DNA from 2 places in the Paraburkholderia megapolitana genome. Region 1 is predicted to be linked to the other one. Evidence: riboswitches for the same ligand, from Rfam matches in the RefSeq annotation. Region 1 holds a riboswitch; the other holds the start of a gene.

The links. A riboswitch is a leader RNA that binds a small molecule or an ion and turns the genes downstream of it on or off. The one in region 1 is predicted to bind thiamine pyrophosphate.
Region 2: it holds a riboswitch for thiamine pyrophosphate, as region 1 does, so the genes downstream of both, FNZ07_RS31485 (FAD-dependent oxidoreductase) here and thiC (phosphomethylpyrimidine synthase ThiC) in region 1, are expected to answer to the same signal.

What each region holds. Positions count from the first base shown of each region.
Region 1 is NZ_CP041745.1:2,940,458-2,950,282, reverse strand. Features, by position in the region: gene FNZ07_RS26430 (L-lactate permease) at 203-1,801, opposite strand; gene FNZ07_RS26425 (dihydrofolate reductase family protein) at 2,077-2,640, opposite strand; gene FNZ07_RS26420 (hypothetical protein) at 2,641-3,141, opposite strand; gene thiC (phosphomethylpyrimidine synthase ThiC) at 3,471-5,402, opposite strand; TPP riboswitch at 5,483-5,602, opposite strand; gene FNZ07_RS26410 (DUF1223 domain-containing protein) at 5,848-6,696, shown strand; gene FNZ07_RS26405 (cytochrome b/b6 domain-containing protein) at 6,765-7,382, shown strand; gene FNZ07_RS26400 (molybdopterin-dependent oxidoreductase) at 7,405-8,181, shown strand; gene FNZ07_RS26395 (pentapeptide MXKDX repeat protein) at 8,326-8,607, shown strand; gene FNZ07_RS26390 (EamA family transporter) at 8,961-9,825, shown strand, end outside.
Region 2 is NZ_CP041745.1:4,051,704-4,061,528, forward strand. Features, by position in the region: gene FNZ07_RS31450 (MlaA family lipoprotein) at 1-291, opposite strand, end outside; gene mlaD (outer membrane lipid asymmetry maintenance protein MlaD) at 303-845, opposite strand; gene mlaE (lipid asymmetry maintenance ABC transporter permease subunit MlaE) at 930-1,697, opposite strand; gene FNZ07_RS31465 (ABC transporter ATP-binding protein) at 1,694-2,515, opposite strand; gene thiE (thiamine phosphate synthase) at 2,611-3,729, opposite strand; gene FNZ07_RS31475 (thiazole synthase) at 3,726-4,541, opposite strand; gene thiS (sulfur carrier protein ThiS) at 4,576-4,773, opposite strand; gene FNZ07_RS31485 (FAD-dependent oxidoreductase) at 4,832-5,986, opposite strand; TPP riboswitch at 6,179-6,290, opposite strand; gene FNZ07_RS31490 (ABC transporter ATP-binding protein/permease) at 6,622-8,373, shown strand; gene FNZ07_RS31495 (SDR family NAD(P)-dependent oxidoreductase) at 8,370-9,173, shown strand; gene FNZ07_RS31500 (hypothetical protein) at 9,480-9,825, shown strand, end outside.

The DNA.
Region 1 (9,825 bases):
AGCTTCAGGCCGTAATGAAACGGCAAGAAACCGGAGAGCGGCTGGAGACGTGACGCCGCTGACGCCGCGCGTTCGAAGAGCGTCATCGTAAGCGCGGTGGACAGGCGGGCAAAACGATCAATTCTCACGGCTATGTGAGAAAAATTGCGGCCGCCCCGGCTCGAACCATAAACTGCGAACCGTGAACCGGGGCCAGCGCGTATCAGTGCGGAATCATCCCCTGCAGCACGTTCTGTTGCAGCCAGACGAGGATGCCGAGCAGCACGGTGAGCAGGATCGAGTGCTTGAAGGTCTTCGCGAACACGACGCCTTCCTTGCCTTTCAGCTCGGTGGTGGCGACGCCGGTCGCGATGTTCTGCGGCGAGATCATCTTGCCCATCACGCCACCCGACGAATTCGTCGCGGCCATCAGTATCGGGTTCAGGTTCAACTGGTTCGCGGCGACCACCTGCAGGTTGCCGAACAGCGCGTTGCCCGACGTGTCGCTGCCGGACAGAAACACGGCTACCCAGCCGAGGAACGCGGACACGAGCGGGAACAGCGCGCCCACCGATGCCGCACCGAGACCGAGCGTGTAGTTGAGCCCCGAGTAGTTCATCAGATACGCGAGCCCGACGATCGTCGCGACGGTCAGGATCGCGATGCGCGTTTGCACCCAGGTGTCGGCGATCGCGCCGCCGAACTGACGTACGCCGACGCCCGACACCGCCGCCGTGATGATCGCTGCGACGAGAATCGCGGTGCCGGTCGCAAGCGGCTGGAAGTCCCAGACCGCGCCATACGGCGTGTTATAGAGCGTGATGAAGACCGCCTTGTCGAGACCGGGCCACGGAATCTTCACGTCGCCGATCAGGAAGATCTTCGTAATGGTCCAGACGATCACCACGGCCGAGACGATCAGCCACGGGTACCAGCCCTGGGCACCACTTACTTTGCCGCGCACCTCGTTCACGCGATCGACGTTGATGGCGAAGGCCGGGTCGACGGCGGGTTTCCAGATGCGCAGGAAGGTGATCGTGACCAGCAGCGACACCAGCGAAGACAGCACGTCGGTCAGACTGTAGTTGACGAAGTTCGACGTGACGAACTGCGTCAGCGCGAAGCTCGCGCCCGACACGAGCAGCACCGGCCACACGCGCAGCATGTTGCGAAAGCCCGCATACACGCCGATCACGTAGAACGGCAGCAGCAGCGCGAAGAACGGCAACTGGCGGCCGACCATTTTCGCGAGCGCATCGGTGGGCAGATGGGTGACTGCGCCGAGCACCGTGATCGGCACGCCGAGCGCACCGAATGCAACCGGCGCGGTGTTGAAGATCAGCGTGAAGGTGAGCGCTTCGAGGGTCGGGAAGCCGAGCAGGATCAGCAGCGAACTGGTGATCGCGATCGGCGTGCCGAAGCCCGAAATGCCTTCGAGCAGCGCGCCGAACGAGAAACCGATCACGACGAGCACGATGCGCCGGTCGTTCGGCAGGTTGTCGATCATCCACATCCGGAACGCGGCGAAGCGGCCCGAACGTTGGGCGATGTTGTACAGCAGGATCGCGGCGAACACGATCCACATTACGGGCCAGCAGGCGAACACCGCGCCCGCGACAACCGAATTCAGCGCGAGCCCGACTGGAAACTGCCAGCCGAAGATCGCAACGATCAGCCCGACGACCAGCCCGGCAAGCGATGCCTGCCATGCAGGCCTTCGGGCCCAGCCGAGCAGGACGAGCACGACGGCGATCGGCAGGACGGCGACGAGAAAGGACGGCAGTAGTGCATTGCCGATGGGCGTCAATAATTGGTGGAACATCACGTCTCCTTCGTTGTTGTTCGAATCGACGCTTTGTTCTGCGTGTGGTCTAGGTCACGCGGCGCGTCGGTCGGATCAGGACGGATGGCGGCGGCGGCGTGCGAGGGCACGACGTGGGGTCGCGTATTAAGCAGGTAGTGCGTGCGGCAACCGCCAGCATAGAACGCTTGCTGGCCGCGTCAAGGCGGGAAACTACGCGGGGGAGATAGTGGAAGAAATGTGGCGAGGAAAGTGTTGTGCGGGTTGCTGCGATGCTGCGATGGGTCAAGCGGTATTCACCTTCGCACCGCGTAGCGCATGAAGGTGACGCCGTTGCCGAATGCGTGCTGCTCGATGCGCTCCAGCCGGATCGTTGCGTCGATGTTCTGAAACATCCGTGTTCCGCCACCGACGACGACAGGAATGCAATACACCGACACTTCGTCGATCAAACCTTGCTTGAGGTAGCTCGCGGCGAGCGTCGGTCCGGCCACGCCGATGTCTTGTGGCGACTCCGCCTTGATCTGGCGGATGTCGTCCGCGCTCAACTCGTGGACAAGGCGCGTGCGCGTCGTCGTGACCTCGGTGAGCGAGCGGGAGACTACGATCTTGTCGGTGTGCTGCCACGCGACGCCGAAGTCGCGTATGAACTGACTGACAGTCTGGTCTTCGGCAAGCACGTCCCATACAGCCATCGTCTCGAACATCCGGCGACCGTAGATCGTAATACCTTCGTGGGTCTGCTCGTGTTCGGCAAAGCGGTGTACTTCCTCGCTGACCTGACCCCAGTCGAACTTGCCGTCGACGTCGCTGACGTAGCCGTCGAGCGAAGCCATCATGCCGAACCTGAGCTTGGCCATTTAGTTTTGCAGCGCTTTAGTGATGCCAGCCGCGACCGCCTCCCCAACCACGTCCCCCCAGCCACGCCCGCCCCAGCCGCGGCCACCCCAACCCCAGCCGATGCCCAGCGAGATAGACGGTGCGCCCCACCAGCCATAACCGGCCGGATAGGCCGGGTAATAAGCGGGGTAGTAGGCCGGGTAGTAATCGGGCGGATAAGCGGGCGGATAAGCGGGCGCGACGTAGACCGGCGGTTGGGCCTGGGCGTAGTACTGGGCGGGTGGAGGCGTCGTCGTCGCGACTCGCGCCGACTGTTGCGTTGATGCCGTTGGCGGCGGTGGCACAGGCACGGCCTGTTGCGTGGTCGTAGCGGGGACCGTCGGATAGTAGGAGTAGTAGCCGCCCGGATAGTAGCCGTACGGGTAGTAACAACCGGCCAGCGATCCGGCCAGCACCAGCAGACAAGCCGCACCGCCGAGACGGGCCGCTGTGGAGAAAGATGCCACGGTGCGAGGGTTCATGACGGACTCCTTGAATCGGCGCGGTACCTGGGGCGCCACGTAATCCATTGAGCTTACCCCCGTGGCGTCTACACGGGGTTGCGAAGCGGTAACCGCATATTTCAAGCCATTGCAATAACGAACGCGGCGCATCCGTTGCCGGAATGCGCCGCGCTATTGCTTCGGATGTATCGGGCGGGAACCTGTGCCAGCAAAGGATCGGGTGTTTCTTCTCGATTCGCCGGTGTCGACCCGATTCTTACATATGGCTCACGATGAAGAACGGCTGCGCGTGGTTGAATTCCGCGCGCGGCTCGCTGTCACTTATTGATGTGACTCATTGCCGTCACTCATTGCCGCTGATAAATCTCCGCACCCTTGCGGACGAACTCGATGGCCTTCACTTCCATCCCCTTCTTCAGCGCTTCGTCGTCGGTGACGCCTTGCTGCGCTGCAAACTCGCGCACGTCCTGCGTGATCTTCATCGAGCAGAAGTGCGGCCCGCACATCGAGCAGAAATGCGCGACCTTCGCCGAATCCTTGGGCAGCGTTTCGTCGTGGAATTCGCGCGCCTTGTCCGGATCGAGGCCGAGGTTGAACTGGTCTTCCCAACGGAACTCGAAGCGCGCTTTCGACAGCGCGTTGTCGCGCACCTGCGCACCCGGATGGCCCTTCGCGAGATCGGCCGCATGCGCCGCGAGCTTGTACGTGATGATGCCGGTCTTCACGTCGTCCTTGTTCGGCAGCCCGAGGTGTTCCTTCGGCGTGACGTAGCACAGCATCGCTGTGCCGAACCAGCCGATCATCGCTGCACCGATGCCCGACGTGATGTGGTCGTAGCCTGGCGCGATATCGGTGGTGAGCGGTCCGAGCGTGTAGAACGGCGCTTCGTCGCACCATTCGAGCTGCAGGTCCATGTTCTCCTTGATGAGCTGCATCGGCACATGGCCCGGGCCTTCGATCATCGTTTGCACGTCGTGCTTCCACGCGATCTGCGTGAGTTCGCCGAGTGTTTTCAGTTCGCCGAGCTGAGCTTCGTCGTTGGCATCGTAGATCGAGCCGGGACGCAGACCGTCGCCGAGCGAGAAGGCGACGTCGTATGCCTTCATGATTTCGCAGATGTCTTCGAAGTGCTCGTACAGGAAGCTTTCCTTGTGATGCGCGAGGCACCACTTCGCCATGATCGAGCCGCCGCGCGACACGATGCCGGTCATCCGCTTCGCCGTGAGCGGCACGTACTGCAGACGCACGCCCGCGTGAATCGTGAAGTAGTCGACGCCTTGTTCGGCCTGCTCGATCAGCGTGTCGCGGAAGATTTCCCAGGTCAGGTCTTCGGCTTTACCGTTCACCTTTTCGAGCGCCTGATAGATCGGCACCGTGCCGATCGGCACCGGGCTGTTGCGGATGATCCACTCGCGCGTTTCGTGAATGTGCTTGCCGGTGGACAGATCCATCACCGTGTCGCCGCCCCAGCGGATCGCCCACGTCATCTTGTCGACTTCCTCGCCGATCGACGACGTCACCGCCGAGTTGCCGATGTTCGCATTGACCTTCACGAGGAAGTTGCGACCGATGATCATCGGTTCGCTTTCCGGGTGATTGATGTTGTTCGGAATGATTGCGCGGCCACGGGCGACTTCTTCGCGGACGAATTCCGGAGTGATAGCGGTGAGGCCGTTAGGACCGAATGCGCTCGCGCCGAACGCCTGGCCCGGATGCTGGCGGCCCATCATCGCGGCGAGCTTTTCGCCGTTCGGGCCGCTCGTCTTGAGGCTCTCGAGATACTCGGCGCGGCGCTGGTTCTCGCGGATCGCGATGTATTCCATTTCCGGCGTGACGATGCCCTTTCTCGCGTAGTGCATCTGCGACACGTTCTTGCCGGCGATCGCACGGCGCGGCGTGCGGTGCAGGCCCTGGAAGCGCAGATCGGCGGTGGCGGTATCGGCGGCGCGTTCGCGGCTGAAGTCACTCGACAGACCTGTCAGCGCTTCGGTGTCGCCGCGTTCTTCGATCCACGCCTGACGCAGTGCCGGCAGGCCCGCGCGAATGTCGATCTTGGCATCCGGATCGGAGTAGGGGCCCGACGTATCGTAGACATAGACCGGCGGATTCTTTTCGCCGCCGAAGCTGTCAGGCGTATCGGCCTGCGAGATTTCGCGCATCGGCACGCGGATGTCCGGACGCGAGCCGCTCACGTAGACCTTGCGCGAATTGGGCAGCGGGGCGACAGCGGCTTCGTCGACGTGTGCGTCGGCGGAAATGAATTTTGGGTTGGCGTTCATGCATATCTCCTTAGTGGGGCGGCTAGGCAGGAGATGAGATGAAGTGAGTCGGGGTTCGCGAGAGATGAGGCAGTGGTAAGCGGCGAAGCCCGGACGCTTCCCTGCGCTGGCATTATCCAGATCAGGTTCAAAGGGTATTTCTCACCCACGCAGCTCACCGCCCGATGGCGATGCGCGACGCAGGACCCCCGCGTTAGCAGCGCACACGATACACCGGGCGAGGCGGGCTTGGCAACTTGCTGCCGCCTCGGGCCGGTGCGCTTCCTGACAATTTCCTGACGCCGGCGGCGGGTCGACTCACAGCCAACGCTGGCTGCGGCGAGGCGCGCTCGCTGGACGCACCGTGCCAAGGCCGCTTGCCGCCCTGTGCAAAAAATTTGCGTTTTCGCTGTCATAACAGCCGCCGCCGCCCGACCAACACGCAGATTTCCCGATGGAGCGTGTCATGGTCTTCTTTTCAAACGGTCGGTGGTCCGGTTTTGCGCTGGGGCGTTTTGCGCGCTGGTGCGCGCTCGCGGTGGCGTGCGGGGCGGCTCTCGCGAGCGGCGTGGCGAATGCGGCCGCCGGCCAGTGCCTCGCGCATAGTCCCGCGCATCGGGTCGCGCTCGTCGAGCTGTATAGCAGCGAAGGCTGCAGCAGCTGCCCGCCCGCCGACAACTGGCTCAGTCAATGGAAGCAGGGCGGTGCAGCGCAAGGTGTCGTGCCGCTCGCGCTGCATGTCGATTACTGGAACAGCCTCGGCTGGACCGACCGTTTCTCGCAGCATCGCTTCACCGAGCGGCAACAGACGCTGACCGACGTTGCCGGTGCGCACACGATCTACACGCCGGAAGTATTCGTCGCGGGTCGCGAGTTGCGTAGCTGGTCGAGTGCGGACAGTTTCGCGGACCGTGTCCGCCAGATCGTCGCGCAACCCGCATCCGCGGATGTGGCCGTGGAGCTTAAGCCGCGCGCAGGCAGCCCGTCAGGCGCCTTCGACCTCGATGCGCAATTCACTTCGCATGCCGCCACCGCAGATCCGCTGAACGCATACGTCGCGGTCTATGAAAACGCGCTGACGTCGCAGGTGCGCGCAGGCGAGAACAGCGGCGCGACGTTGCATCACGAGCGGGTCGTGCGGCAATGGATCGGTCCGGTGCCGCTAGCTGCAGGCCACGCGCAGATTCGCCACGACGTCACGCTCGACGCGGTCGATGCCGGCGCACCGGCCGACCGGTTCGGTGTCGTCGCGTTCGTCGAGAACGCTGCTACCGGCGACGTGCTGCAGGCCGCCGATCTCGCGGCGTGTCACTAGGCCGCCTATTCGCTTCGCCTTCGGAAAACATCATGAACCCCACACGCCTGCCGGCCAGTCTCGCATCGATGCCCGCGCCTGTGCCGCCCGTGCAGCAGTCGCGCACGATCCACCCGGTCTGGGTGCGCATCACGCACTGGCTCAACGCACTCGCCGCGCTCACGATGATGCTGTCGGGCTGGCGCATCTACAACGCGTCGCCGATTTTCCCGAGTTTCTCGTTTCCGAATGGCATCACGCTCGGCGGCTGGCTCGGCGGTGCGCTGCAATGGCACTTCGCCGCGATGTGGCTGCTGGTGTTCAACGGCATCGTCTATCTGCTGCTGAATCTGGCGAGCGGGCGCCTCGTGCGCAAGTTCTTGCCGCTGTCGCCGCGCGCACTGCTGCGCGATTTCGTCAGCGCGTTGCGCGGCAAGCTCTCGCACGACGACCTGAGCCACTACAACGCCGTGCAGAAGCTCGCCTATCTGTTCGTGATCGTCGACCTGATCGTGCTCGTGCTGTCGGGGCTCGCGATCTGGAAGTCGGTGCAATTTCCGCTGCTGCGAGAACTGATGGGCGGCTACGACACCGCGCGGATCGTGCATTTCAGCGCGATGTCGCTGATGGCCGGGTTCCTCGTCGTGCATCTCGCGCTAGTCGCCCTGGTGCCGCGCTCGCTGCTCGCAATGTTGCGCGGCCGCTGAGCCTATCTCTCAGGACATCGTCATGCCTTCCTCGAAAAAACCTTCAGCGAAGCTCGATCGCGAGTCGATCCTGATCGATGCGCGTCGTGAGCTCGCGATGCCGTCGCGACGCCTGTTCGGCAAGCGGTTGCTGACGCTTGGCGGTCTGTCGATGCTGACCGGCTGCTCGCTCACCGACGACGACTCGGTGAATAAATTCCTCACAGCCGTGTCGCGTCTGAACGACCGCGCACAGGCCTTCCTCTTCGACCCGAAGCAGCTCGCGCCGACCTACACCGAAGCGCAGATCACGCGACCGTTTCCGTTCAACGCGTTCTACGGCATCGACGACGTGCCCGACGTGAACGGCGCCGCCTACCGGTTGCAGTTGAGCGGCCTCATCATGGGCAAGCGCACGTGGACACTGCCCGAGCTGTACGCGCTGCCGCATCAAGAGCAGATCACGCGGCATATCTGCGTGGAAGGTTGGAGCGCGATCGGCCGTTGGGGCGGCACGTCGTTCGGCGATTTCCTGCGACGCGTCGGCGCCGATACGAGCGCGAAGTACGTCGGCTTCAAGTGTGCCGACGACTACTACGAAAGCATCGATATGCCGACCGCGCTGCATCCGCAGACGCTGCTTGCCTTCGACTACGACGGCGAGCGCCTGCCCGCCAAATACGGTTTCCCGATGAAGCTGCGGATGCCGACCAAGCTCGGCTACAAGAATCCGAAGCACATCGTGGAGATATTCGTCACTAACACCTATCCCGGCGGCTATTGGGTCGACCAGGGATACAACTGGTTCGGAGGCTCCTGACGCGCGAGCCCGCCCTCGATGCAAGCAATTGCAGGCGGTCACGAGCGGCAGATGCTTCGAAAACGCCCGGCATGACCGGTTTTGATTTACTGCCTCACTGATTCACCGATTGACCAACTCACCTACAAAAACTGGAGTGATCCCATGAAGACGTTCGCAATTGCAGTTACCGCTCTCGCATTCACGCTGGGTAGCGGCGCCGTGTTCGCGCAGGCAAGCGGCGCGATGTCCAATGACGCGATGTCGAAAGACAGCATGTCCAAGGACGCGATGTCGAAAGATTCAATGTCGAAAGACTCAATGTCGAAAGATTCGATGTCGAAGGACAGCATGTCGAAAGACAAGATGGCCAAGCACGACAAGATGAAGAAGAGCGGCGACGCGATGGGCATGAAGCACGAAGCATCGGGTGCGATGAGCAACTGATCGTCTTCGTTTTGCAATCGGCACGGGAGTCGCTTCGCCGGCTCCCGTGCCGACATGCGGCTGCAACGATCGCAACGGCCGCAACAAAAGTTACGTCTGTTTTACAACCCCCTTCTGACTCTCCTGCATAATGCTGCCGGTGTGCGCCGCGACCCGCCGCACAGTGTCCCGGCTGTCCCGCACTCCACTGGTTTAGCGGCCGGGCTTATCGTCAGTCTCCCGTCTGTCCCGCTCGACCATCATGCCGTCCTGCTTCGCCCGCCCGGCTGCGCTACGCGCGCAGCGCGCACGCCCCGGTCTGCCGATTCTTTCTCCGGGCGCAGTTGCCCTTACGGCGCGAGCGGACTGACCCCATGGCTTCATCATTCTTCGCCCGCCTGCCGGTGCGCCTGCCGCGAACGCAGGGCGGCCGGATCGCGCTGTCGCTGGCTTTCGTCTATATCGTCTGGGGCTCGACGTATCTCGGCGTGCACGTCTCGCTGGAGTCGTTCCCGCCGCTGCTGCTGTCCGGGCTGCGCAACCTGTTGGCCGGCATCGGGCTGTTCGTGTTCGCGATCCAACGCCGCCCGCAGCGGCCGACGCTGCTCGAGATCCGCAACGCCGGGCTGGTCGGCACGATGCTGGTTGCCCTGTCGAGCGGGATGCTCGCGGTCGGAATGCGCACGGTCGGCACCGGCATGGCCGCCGTGATGGTGGCGACCGTGCCGCTCTTCGCGACGGTGATCGCGGCTGTGGCGGGCCGATCGATTTCGAAAGGAGAGTGGGGCGCCGTCGCGCTGGGACTGGTCGGCATTGCCGTGCTCAATCATGGCGATGCGTCGGCGGGATCGGCGGGCGGCAGTCTCGCGATTCTCGCCGGTGCGCTGTTCTGGGCCGGCGGCGCGCACCTCGCGGGGCGCCTGAAAATGCCGTCCGACCTGTTTCTGTCGACTTCGCTGCAGGTCGGGCTGGGCGGCGCGGTGTCGACGGTGATTGCGTGGACGCTCGGCGAACGGATGATGGATCTGTCGTTCGCGCCCGCGCTCGCCTTTCTGTACCTCGTGCTGGTCGGCACGATGGGCGCGTACGTCGCGTACGGCTATCTGATCCGCCATACGAGCCCGATCATCGCGAGCAGTTGCATGTACGTGAATCCGGTGGTGGCGGTGGCGCTGGGCGCAGTGACGCTCGGCGAGCCCGTGACGCGTTGGACGGTGATCGCGACGCTGATCATTCTCG
Region 2 (9,825 bases), 1.1 Mb from region 1:
GACACCATCGGTGATCTTCAACTGCAGCAGGTTGTTCGCCGCGGTGTACACGTCGCCGATGTTCGAGAAGAAGTTGGTGACGCTGTCACGCACCGGCTGCGGCGTGATGAACACGTAGCCCTTCGCCACCGGCTTCAGCGCGTACTGGTCGACGGTATCGTTGAACTTGAAGATCGTGCGGTTGAAGCCTTCAATCGGATCTTCCTTGATCGGCGTCTGAACGGTCGAGCAGCCGGCGAGCATTGCCACCGCCAGCACGAGGGCCGCATTGCGGACGCGCAGGGTTTTCATTCTTATGCTCCTTATTGGCCGGCGGCACCGCCAGAGGCGGGAAGCGTCGGTGCAGCAGCGCCCGGTGCGGGCGCGGGAGTTTTGGCGGCGCCAGAGTCGGCGGCCTTGCTGTACAGAAACTGTCCAATCAGATTTTCGAGGACGATCGCCGACTGCGTCATGGCGATGGTGTCGCCAGCTTTCAGCATCTCGGTGTCGCCACCGGCCTCGAGTCCTATGTACTGCTCGCCGAGCAGACCCGAGGTCAGGATCTTCGCGGACGAATCTTTCGGAAACTGGTACTGCTTGTCGAGATCGATCGTGACGAGCGCCTGATACGTATTGCTGTCGAAACCGATCGAATCGACCCGGCCGACCGTCACGCCCGCGCTCTTCACCGGCGCACGCGGCTTCAGCCCGCCGATATTGTCGAACTTGAGCTTCACCGGGTACGTGGCCTGAAACGATAGCGAACTCATGTTGCCGGCCTTCAGCGCGAGGAACAGCAGCGCTATGAAGCCCAACACTACGAACAGGCCGACCCAGAAGTCGAGAGCAGTCTTTTTCATCGTCATCCCAAAGAGAAACCACCGCGGCGCCCGGCTACCCGCGTGGCGCCAAGGCTCGGCGCCGTACGTCGGGTGCGCGACGCGCGGGTCTTAGCTGAACATCAGCGCGGTCAGGAGGAAGTCGAGACCGAGCACTGCAAGCGATGCATACACCACCGTCTTCGTCGTCGCACGCGACACGCCTTCCGGGGTCGGCTTCGCCTCGTAACCCTGGTACAGCGCAATGAAGGTCACGGCAAAGCCGAACACAATACTCTTGAACACGCCATTGCCGACGTCGCTCCAGACGTCGACGCCGCCTTGCATCTGCGACCAGAACGCGCCTGAGTCGACGCCGATCATCAGCACGCCGACCACATAGCCGCCGATGATCCCGACCGCGCTGAAAATCGCCGCGAGAATCGGCATCGCAATGATGCCCGCCCACAGGCGCGGCGCGATGACGACCTTTAAAGGATCGACGGCCATCATTTCCATCGCCGTGAGTTGCTCGCCGGCCTTCATCAGACCGATCTCGGCGGTGAGCGACGTGCCCGCGCGGCCCGCGAACAGCAGCGCGGTCACCACCGGCCCGAGTTCGCGCACCAGCGACAGCGCGACCAGCAACCCGAGCGCCTGCTCGGAGCCGTAACGGTTCAGCGTGTAATAGCCCTGCAAGCCAAGCACGAAGCCGACGAACAGCCCCGACACCGCAATGATCACCAGCGAATAGTTGCCGACGAAATGGATCTGCTTCGTGACAAGCCGCGGGCGCCGCAGCAGCGCAAAGAATTCGAATACAAGACGAACGAACATCCGCGCGGCGTAACCCGCGCCGGCCAGCCCGTCGAGCACCGAACGTCCAATGGTGCTGATCATGCCCGCCCCCCGTCGATACCGAAATCCGCGGCCAGCGACGCGCTGCCCGGGTAGTGGAACTTGAACGGACCGTCGGGCGCGCCGTCGATAAACTGGCGCACCGTCGCATCGGTCGATGCGCGCAGCTGCTCCGGCGTGCCTTCCGCGTGCACGCCGCCGTTGGCGAGGAAATAGACGTAGTCGGCAATCGCGAACGATTCGGGCACGTCGTGCGTGACCAGAATCGAGGTCGCGCCAAGCGCCTGGTTCAACGTGCGGATCAGGTTCGCCGTGATGCCGAGCGAGATCGGGTCGAGCCCGGCGAACGGCTCGTCGTACATCATCAGCTCCGGGTCGAGTGCGATGGCGCGGGCCAGCGCCACGCGCCGCGCCATGCCGCCGGAAATCTCCGACGGCGCGAGATCGCGCGCGCCGCGCAGGCCGACCGCGTTGAGTTTCATCAGCACGAGGTCGCGCAGCAGTTCTTCGGGGAGATCGGTGTGTTCGCGCAACGCGAACGCGACGTTTTCGAACACCGACATGTCGGTGAAGAGCGCGCCGAACTGGAACAGCATGCCCATCTTGCGGCGTAACGTGTACAGCGCGTCGCGGGACTGCGTGCCGATGTCCTGGCCCTGGAACAGCACCTGGCCGCGCTTCGCCTTCACCAGACCGCCGATCAACCGCAGCACGGTCGTCTTCCCGCAACCGGAGCCGCCCATGACCGCCACCACCTGACCGCGCGGGAAACGCAGGTTCAGGTTCGACAGGACAAGGCGGTCGCCATAGCCGAAATCGACGTCGCGCAGTTCGAGAAGGGGCTCAGAGGTGGAAGGCACGTAGCTGACAGTCCATTTACACGAAGGCCGAATTATAGGGCCATCATGAAAAAACTGTCGTGACGCCCCGGCTAGGTGCCGCAGAAGTCCGACGATTATTGCGTAAACACCTGTTGCAGTGCAGAAACCGCGGCGGCGGGGTCGGGTGCTTCGGTGACAGCGCGGACCACGGCCGCGCTGCCGACGCCTGTCACCAGTACGTCGGGCAACACATCGCCGTCGATCCCGCCGATCGCCACGAGCGGCACCACGCCGTCCAGCAACTGGACGTAGCGCGCGAGGCGCGCGAGGCCCTGCGGTTCGGTGGGCAGCGCCTTGGTCGCGGTCGCGAAGATGGCGCCGCAGGCGACGTAGCTGGGCCGGAAATGCAGTGCGACGAGGACTTCGTAGTAGCCGTGGCTCGACAGGCCGAGGCGCACGCCGGCGGCGCTCAGCGCGTGCAGGTCGGCGGTATGGAGATCTTCCTGGCCCAGGTGGACGCCGTAGGCGCCCGCGTCGATGGCGGCCTGCCAGTGATCGTTGATGAACACCTGCGCATCGTGCCGCCGCCCGGCGGCGACACAGCGCGCGATGTCCTGTGCCAGTTCGGCGCTCAACTGTCCGGCCGTGGCGGACTTGTGGCGCAACTGGATGGTCTTCACGCCGAACCCCAGCACCCGCTCGACCCAGTTGGCGTCCGGCAACACCGGGTAGAGGCCCAGCCGGTCCGGGCAACGCGGAAACGGCTGCGCGGGCGCAGCCGGCAACCCGACAACACGCGGGAAACGCGCGAGGTCGGTCGGCCAGGCATCCGCGGCGCGCTTTTCGTCGCCGTCGCGCCAGGCCAGTGCCAGCACCAGTGCGTCATGCGGCGCAAACCCGCAATCGAGGAACGCGGCCAGCGCCGGGATCCAGTCTTCGGGCAAGGCGTCTTCTAGTGCTTCCAGTGGATAGCGCTCGCCGCCCAGATGCAGCGTCGCGCGACCCGGCGCGGCCTCGATCACGCCCGCGCCCTGCACGAGCCAGCGCGCAAGCTGCGCGCCGTCAGGCTGCGTGCCGGCAGCGACAATCAGATCGCCGCCGTTCGCGTCGTCGGGTGGGGTCAGGCAGATGCGCCATGGCGCGTGGGTCGGCGGCCAGTCGCCAAGCCGTGCGCGGATGCGCTCGGCGGCTTCGGTGAGTTCGTCGGCGGGTGGCCAGAAGCGGTCGCCGGTCAGTGGGAACGTCTGCGTCACGCGGCGCTCCCGTCGTGATGCCAGAACGGCATACCGACCACCGGCGTGCTCGCCTCGGCCGCCTCGCGCTCGGCCATCGGCCCGGCAACGTAAGCGGCGCGGCCCGCCTCGGCGGCCAGCGCGAAGGCGCGCGCCATCGCCGGCGGATGGGTCGCCTGCGATACCGCCGTGTTCAGCAGCACCCCGTCGAAGCCCCACTCCATCACCTGGCACGCGTGCGAGGGCACACCGAGCCCGGCGTCGACGATCAGCGGTACGTCGGGCAGCCGCTCACGCAGCACGCGCAACCCGTACGGATTGATGACGCCCTTGCCGGTGCCGATCGGCGCGCCCCACGGCATCAGCGCCTCGCAGCCCACATCGAGCAAGCGTCTACCGATCACGAGATCTTCAGTGCAGTACGGCAGCACCTTGAAGCCTTCCTTCACCAGTTGGGCGGCCGCCTCGATCAGCCCGATCGGGTCGGGTTGCAGCGTGTAGTCGTCGCCGATCAGTTCGAGCTTGATCCAGTCGGTGGCGAAGATTTCGCGCGCCATGTGCGCGGTCGTCACCGCTTCGGCGACGCTCTGGCAGCCGGCGGTGTTCGGCAGCAATGGCACGCTGTGGCGCTTGAGCAGGTCGAAGAAGCCCGCCTCGGCGCCGCCTTCGTTCATCTGACGACGTAGCGCGACGGTGACCATGCCCGGCTGCGCCGCCGCGATCGAATCGGACAGCGACTGCAGCGACGGATAGCGTGAGGTGCCGAGCAGCACGCGGCTCGCGAACGTTTCGCCGTAGAGGCGGAGGGGATCGGCGGAAGCGGGAGAAGTCATTGGGGAATCCTTGCGTCTGACGGTGCGCCGCGGCTCAGCCGCCCGCGACCGGTTGCACGACGTCGAGCCGGTCGCCCGGTTGCAGCGCGCGCGCCGCATGCTGCGTGCGCGCGACGAAATCGCCGTTCAGCGCAACCGCGAACGGCGGCCGCGCGCCCCATGCGGTAAGCGCATCGGCGACGGTGGCGCCGTCGGGCAGCGTCAGCGGTTTCTGGTTGATATGGATGTTCATGGGGTTCGTCAAAAGCGTTTCTTCCGTTTCTTTCGTGGTTCGCGGCAGGCGGCTTCGGTTACGCCGGCTCGCGCGCCGGGTCCGGCTGGTTCAGCGAGTCGAGGTGGAACAGCTCGCTCCAGCGCGCGTCGCGCCGCCAGGTCGCAAACGCGTCGACATCGGCGACACGGCGCTCGAGCAGCGCGGCGGCAAAGCGCACCGCTTCGTCCGCGACTTCCGGCGCGATCATGTAGCCGTGCCGGTACAGGCCGTTCACGCGCAGCGTCTGTGCGCCGTTCCAGACCAGTGCCGGACGATGGTCTGGCATGGTTGGGCGGCAGTGTGCATTGAGTTCGAGGATGCGCGCCTCGCCGAAACCCGGATGCACGGAGAACGCCGCGCTCAGCAATTCGAGCGCCGAGCGCACGCTCACCGGCGACATGTCCTCGCCTTCCACTTCGGTTGCACCGATCACATAGCAGTCGTCCTGCTTCGGCGCGATATAGAGCGGGTAGCGAGGATGCAGCAGGCGCACCGGGCGGGTGAGATCGATGCCAGGCGCGTGTACTCGCGCAACTTCACCGCGGATACCGCGCAGCGTCGGCAGAACCGGTTTTGCGCCAAGGCCGCGACAATCGATCGTGACATGCGCGTCGGGCATCGCGCGATCGTCGATGTGGGTGTTCCAGTGCAGTTCGACGCCGCGTGCCGCGAGCCCCGCCGCAAGTGCGGCAAGCACCTGGCGATTGTCGAGCTGCCCTTCGCGCGGCAACAGCCAGCCTTTCGTGAAGCGGCCGGTCAACGCGGGCTCGGCGGCACCGATCTGCGCGCCGGACAGCGCGACGAAGCCGCTGTCGAGCCACTCGGCCGGCGCGTTCGCACGCACTCGGCGTTCGAACAGCGAAGCTTCCGTGCGATCCGCGTGATGCCACACGATGAGCGAGCCATTGCGCTGAAAGAACACCGGCTCCGGCAATTCGGCGAGCAACCGCGGCCATGCATCGAGCGATGCGGCGCCGAGTTGCGTGATCAGCAGTTCCGCGCTGGCGGCTTCGGCGAGCGGCGCGAGCATCGCGGCGGCGACCCACGCGGCAGCCTGCGTACCTGCTGCATCGCCACGCTCGTACAACGCCACGCGATGCCCGGCGCCGGCCAGACGCCACGCGACGAGCCGCCCGCACAGCCCACCGCCGATCACGGCGAAATCCGGTTTGGGTTGGGTAGCGGTCTTCATCGCGCGGGAACCGGACGCGACGGAGCCCATCCGCAGACGTGCGGACAGACAACGCAAAAAACTGAAGAATAAGCGGTCATCGAATCCTTTCCGTACGGCAGGAAGCGCACGTACCCAAGGACGAAACCGGCGGGCGAAGCCGGCCGGACCACGCACCCATGACGGTGCCGTCCGGCGGAGAAATGGAAGACATCAGAACTTCCGGAAACTTCCCGCGCCGGTATTACCCGGATCGGGTGCGAAGGGTCTCTCTCAGCCTGGCCGCAGCGTGTCGCCCGCGCGCAAAGCACCCCTGTTTCGTCAACGGCCATTAGACCATAAAAGGCCGGAGGCCCGCAAACCGGGGGGCTGCGGCGGGCTGTCCAGCCTGCCTGTGGCGGGTTGCGCGGGGAAATACGGCGAGCTGGGGTGCTCTGGCACAATGCCGTCAACGCAGCGTGGGCCGGCCGGGCCGCCAGGATCCGTTAAGACTCGTTTAAGTGGGTCGGGCCAGAATCGGGCGGTCGCGGCACGGGGTCGATGCCCGGGTCGCAATCACAATTTCGCCGTGGCGCCAACTCGCTACGGACTGAGCCATCAGGGTCCAGCCATCGTGCGCCGGTCCCAGACGAGCCAGCATTTCTCCCAGGATGGTCATGACGCCCAACACTTCCCCTACACCCACGCTAGAGCCCGACGATAAAGTCTCCGCGTGGAGTCTGATCAAGCCGTACTGGGTCTCTGAAGAATGGAAAATCGCCTGGGGACTGCTGGTTACGATCGTTGCGATCAACCTCACGAACGTCTGGATCACCGTCAAGTTCAACACCTGGAACGGCGACTTCTACAACATGCTGCAAGCCAAGAGCGTCAAGGACTTCCCGCACTTGATGATGGTTTGGGCCGTTCTCGTAGCAGCGTTGATCGTCCTCTTTGTATACGGCCGCTATCTGCGGCAGATGCTCGGCTTCCGGTGGCGCCAGTGGCTCACGACACGGTACCTCGAAGAATGGCTCGGCCACGGCGTCTTCTACCGGATCGAGCGCGACCGGCTCGCGGACAACCCCGACCAGCGGATAAGCGATGACCTGCAGTCATTTGCAACCAGCACGCTCACACTGACGCTCGATTTTCTGTCAACCGTCGTCACACTCATTTCGTTCATTACCATCCTCTGGTCCCTGGCTGGCGCATTGACCGTCACGCTCGGGGGCATGCCGCTCGTGATCCCAGGCTACATGGTGTGGGTCGCCGCGCTCTATGCCCTGGCTGGCTCGTACATGACCTACAAGCTCGGCCACCCGCTCGTTGCGATTACCTACCAGCAACAAAAGGTCGAGGCAGATTTTCGTTTCGGCCTGATCCGTGTGCGCGAAAACTCGGAGCAGATCGCGTTCTACGACGGCGAGCAGACCGAACGCGCGAGTGCACAAAACGTCTTCCAGCGCATTCGCGACAACTGGTGGCGTGTGATGAAGTACACGAAGCGCCTGAGCTTCGTGCTGAGCTTCTACGGCAATATCGCGACCATTTTTCCGCTCATTGTCGCCGCGCCCAAGTATTTCTCCGGCGCATTTACCCTAGGCGTGTTGATGCAGATCCAGAATGCGTTCGGCACGGTCAGCGACTCGTTCTCGTGGTTTATCAACAGTTACGGCAGCCTCGTCGAGTGGCGCGCGACGGTGAATCGTCTGCGCGAATTCAAACGTGTCGTCCATGCATCGCACCTGAAAGAAGCGACCTCGCCGGCCACCGCTCATGGCGGCATCAACCTGCACTACGTGGACGAGGACAGGCTCACCACGGACGGTCTCTCGCTCTCCCTGCCGAGTGGCGCCCCGCTCTCGCAGATCCGCGACATCTCGATCCAGCCCGGCTCGCGCTGGTTGGTACGCGGCGCGTCCGGGGCCGGCAAGAGCACCTTGATGCGTGCACTCGCCGGACTGTGGCCATTCGGTAACGGCTCGATCGATGCGCCGGTCAGTGCGCGCATGATGTTCATTCCGCAACAAAGCTATATGCCCATCGGCACGCTGAAGGCCGCGCTCGCCTATCCGTCGTCGGCGGAAACGTACACCGACAACGAATACATCGAAGCGCTGCAGGCTTGCCATCTCGCGGACTACACAGGCCGTCTCGAGGAATCCGCGCACTGGGCTCGCGTGCTGTCGCCCGGCGAGCAGCAACGGCTTGCAGCAGCGCGTGTCCTGCTGCACAAACCCGACTATCTGTTCCTCGACGAAGCGACCAGCGCACTCGATACCGACAACGAAGCGCGGCTCTATCACCTGTTCATCGAGCGGTTGCCGAAGGCGGCCATCATCAGCGTGGCGCATCGCGAGTCGCTGGCGGCGTTCCATGAGGAAACGCTCAACGTCGAACGCAGCGCGGAGCCCGCCGCCGCATGAGCGCGACACGCCGCGTCGTGTTGATCACCGGTGCCGGGTCCGGCATCGGCGCCGCACTTGCACGTCGGCTTGCCACACGTCACGCGGCGTTCGATGCAACACCGGGTACGACCACGCAGCTCGCCTTGATGCTGCACGCTCGCGGCGCGGATTCCGAAGCGCGCGCCCGGCTCGAAGCCGTCGCCGCCAGTTGCACCGCGCACGGTGCGACCTGCGCAACAGTGTTCGGCGATCTTGCCGAACCCGGTGCCGCCGACCACATCGTGCATCAGACGCTCGCTGCGTTCGGTGCACTCGATCATCTGGTCGCAAACGCCGGTCACGCACAACGTCAGACACTCGCTGCACTCGATGCGCACGCGCTCACCGAATCGTTCGCGGCCATGCCCTCGGCATTCGCTGCGCTCGTCAGACGCGCGACGCCCGCGTTGAAAACATCGGAGCACGGTCGCGTGGTCGCGCTCAGTTCGTTCGTCGCGCATCGCTATCGTCAGGACGCGCCGTTCGCAGCGACCGCGGCGGCGAAAGCCGCAATCGAATCGCTGGCGAAAACCGCTGCGGCCGAACTCGCGCCGCATGGCGTCACGGTCAATTGCGTGGCACCCGGCTACACGCGCAAAGATCGCGGCCCGAGCGCTGACAATGCGCCCGCATGGGCGCATGCCGCGCAAGCCACCCCGCTCGGTCACATCGCCGACCCGGACGATGTCGCCGCATTGATCGCCTTCCTGCTGTCCGACGAAGCGCGCCATATCACGGGGCAGGTGATTCATATCGACGGCGGGCTTACCCTCGGTTGATCAACTGAAACAGACAGAAACCTGCGGCAATAACTAGAAAGCACTTTGCCGGCGCGCAGCGTGTTCCCCGCTTTGAATTCCCACCGAGCAGCGACGATAGCGGTGCGAGCCGTGCAGTAGATAGCGGTCCGCGACGATCTTCACCGTTACCGGATGTCGCTCATGCCCCACGATCGTTTTACGCATCGGCCCTTCGCGGCCGCAATCGTCTATTCCGCGGAACGCGTATCGACATGCCGCCGCTGCGCCGAAGCGACGACGTGCAGCGGCAGTGACAGCGCGCATCTTCACTTGAACGGCTGATCCATGCGCACCGCCTCGATCACGCTGCGCGATCGCGCAACCGGACACGCTCTACCGAACACGCGCCGCCGCCGAAACACAGCGCGCCTCACAGCAGGCGCCGCACTCGCCACCGCAACGCTCGCCTTGCACGGCTGCGCATGGACCTTGATCTCAGCGGTCGACGCCACCGGCTCTGTGATCCAGGCCGGCTTCGCCGTCGCGACGCACTACTCGTCGCCGAGCTTCGTCAACGGCGCACCGATCGCAGTCAGCCACATCTGCATCGAGCTGAACCAGAACGTCACAACCGGCGATTTCGTCCCCGCGCTGCAAACGGTATTGACCCAGCGCGGCGTGCAATCGGATC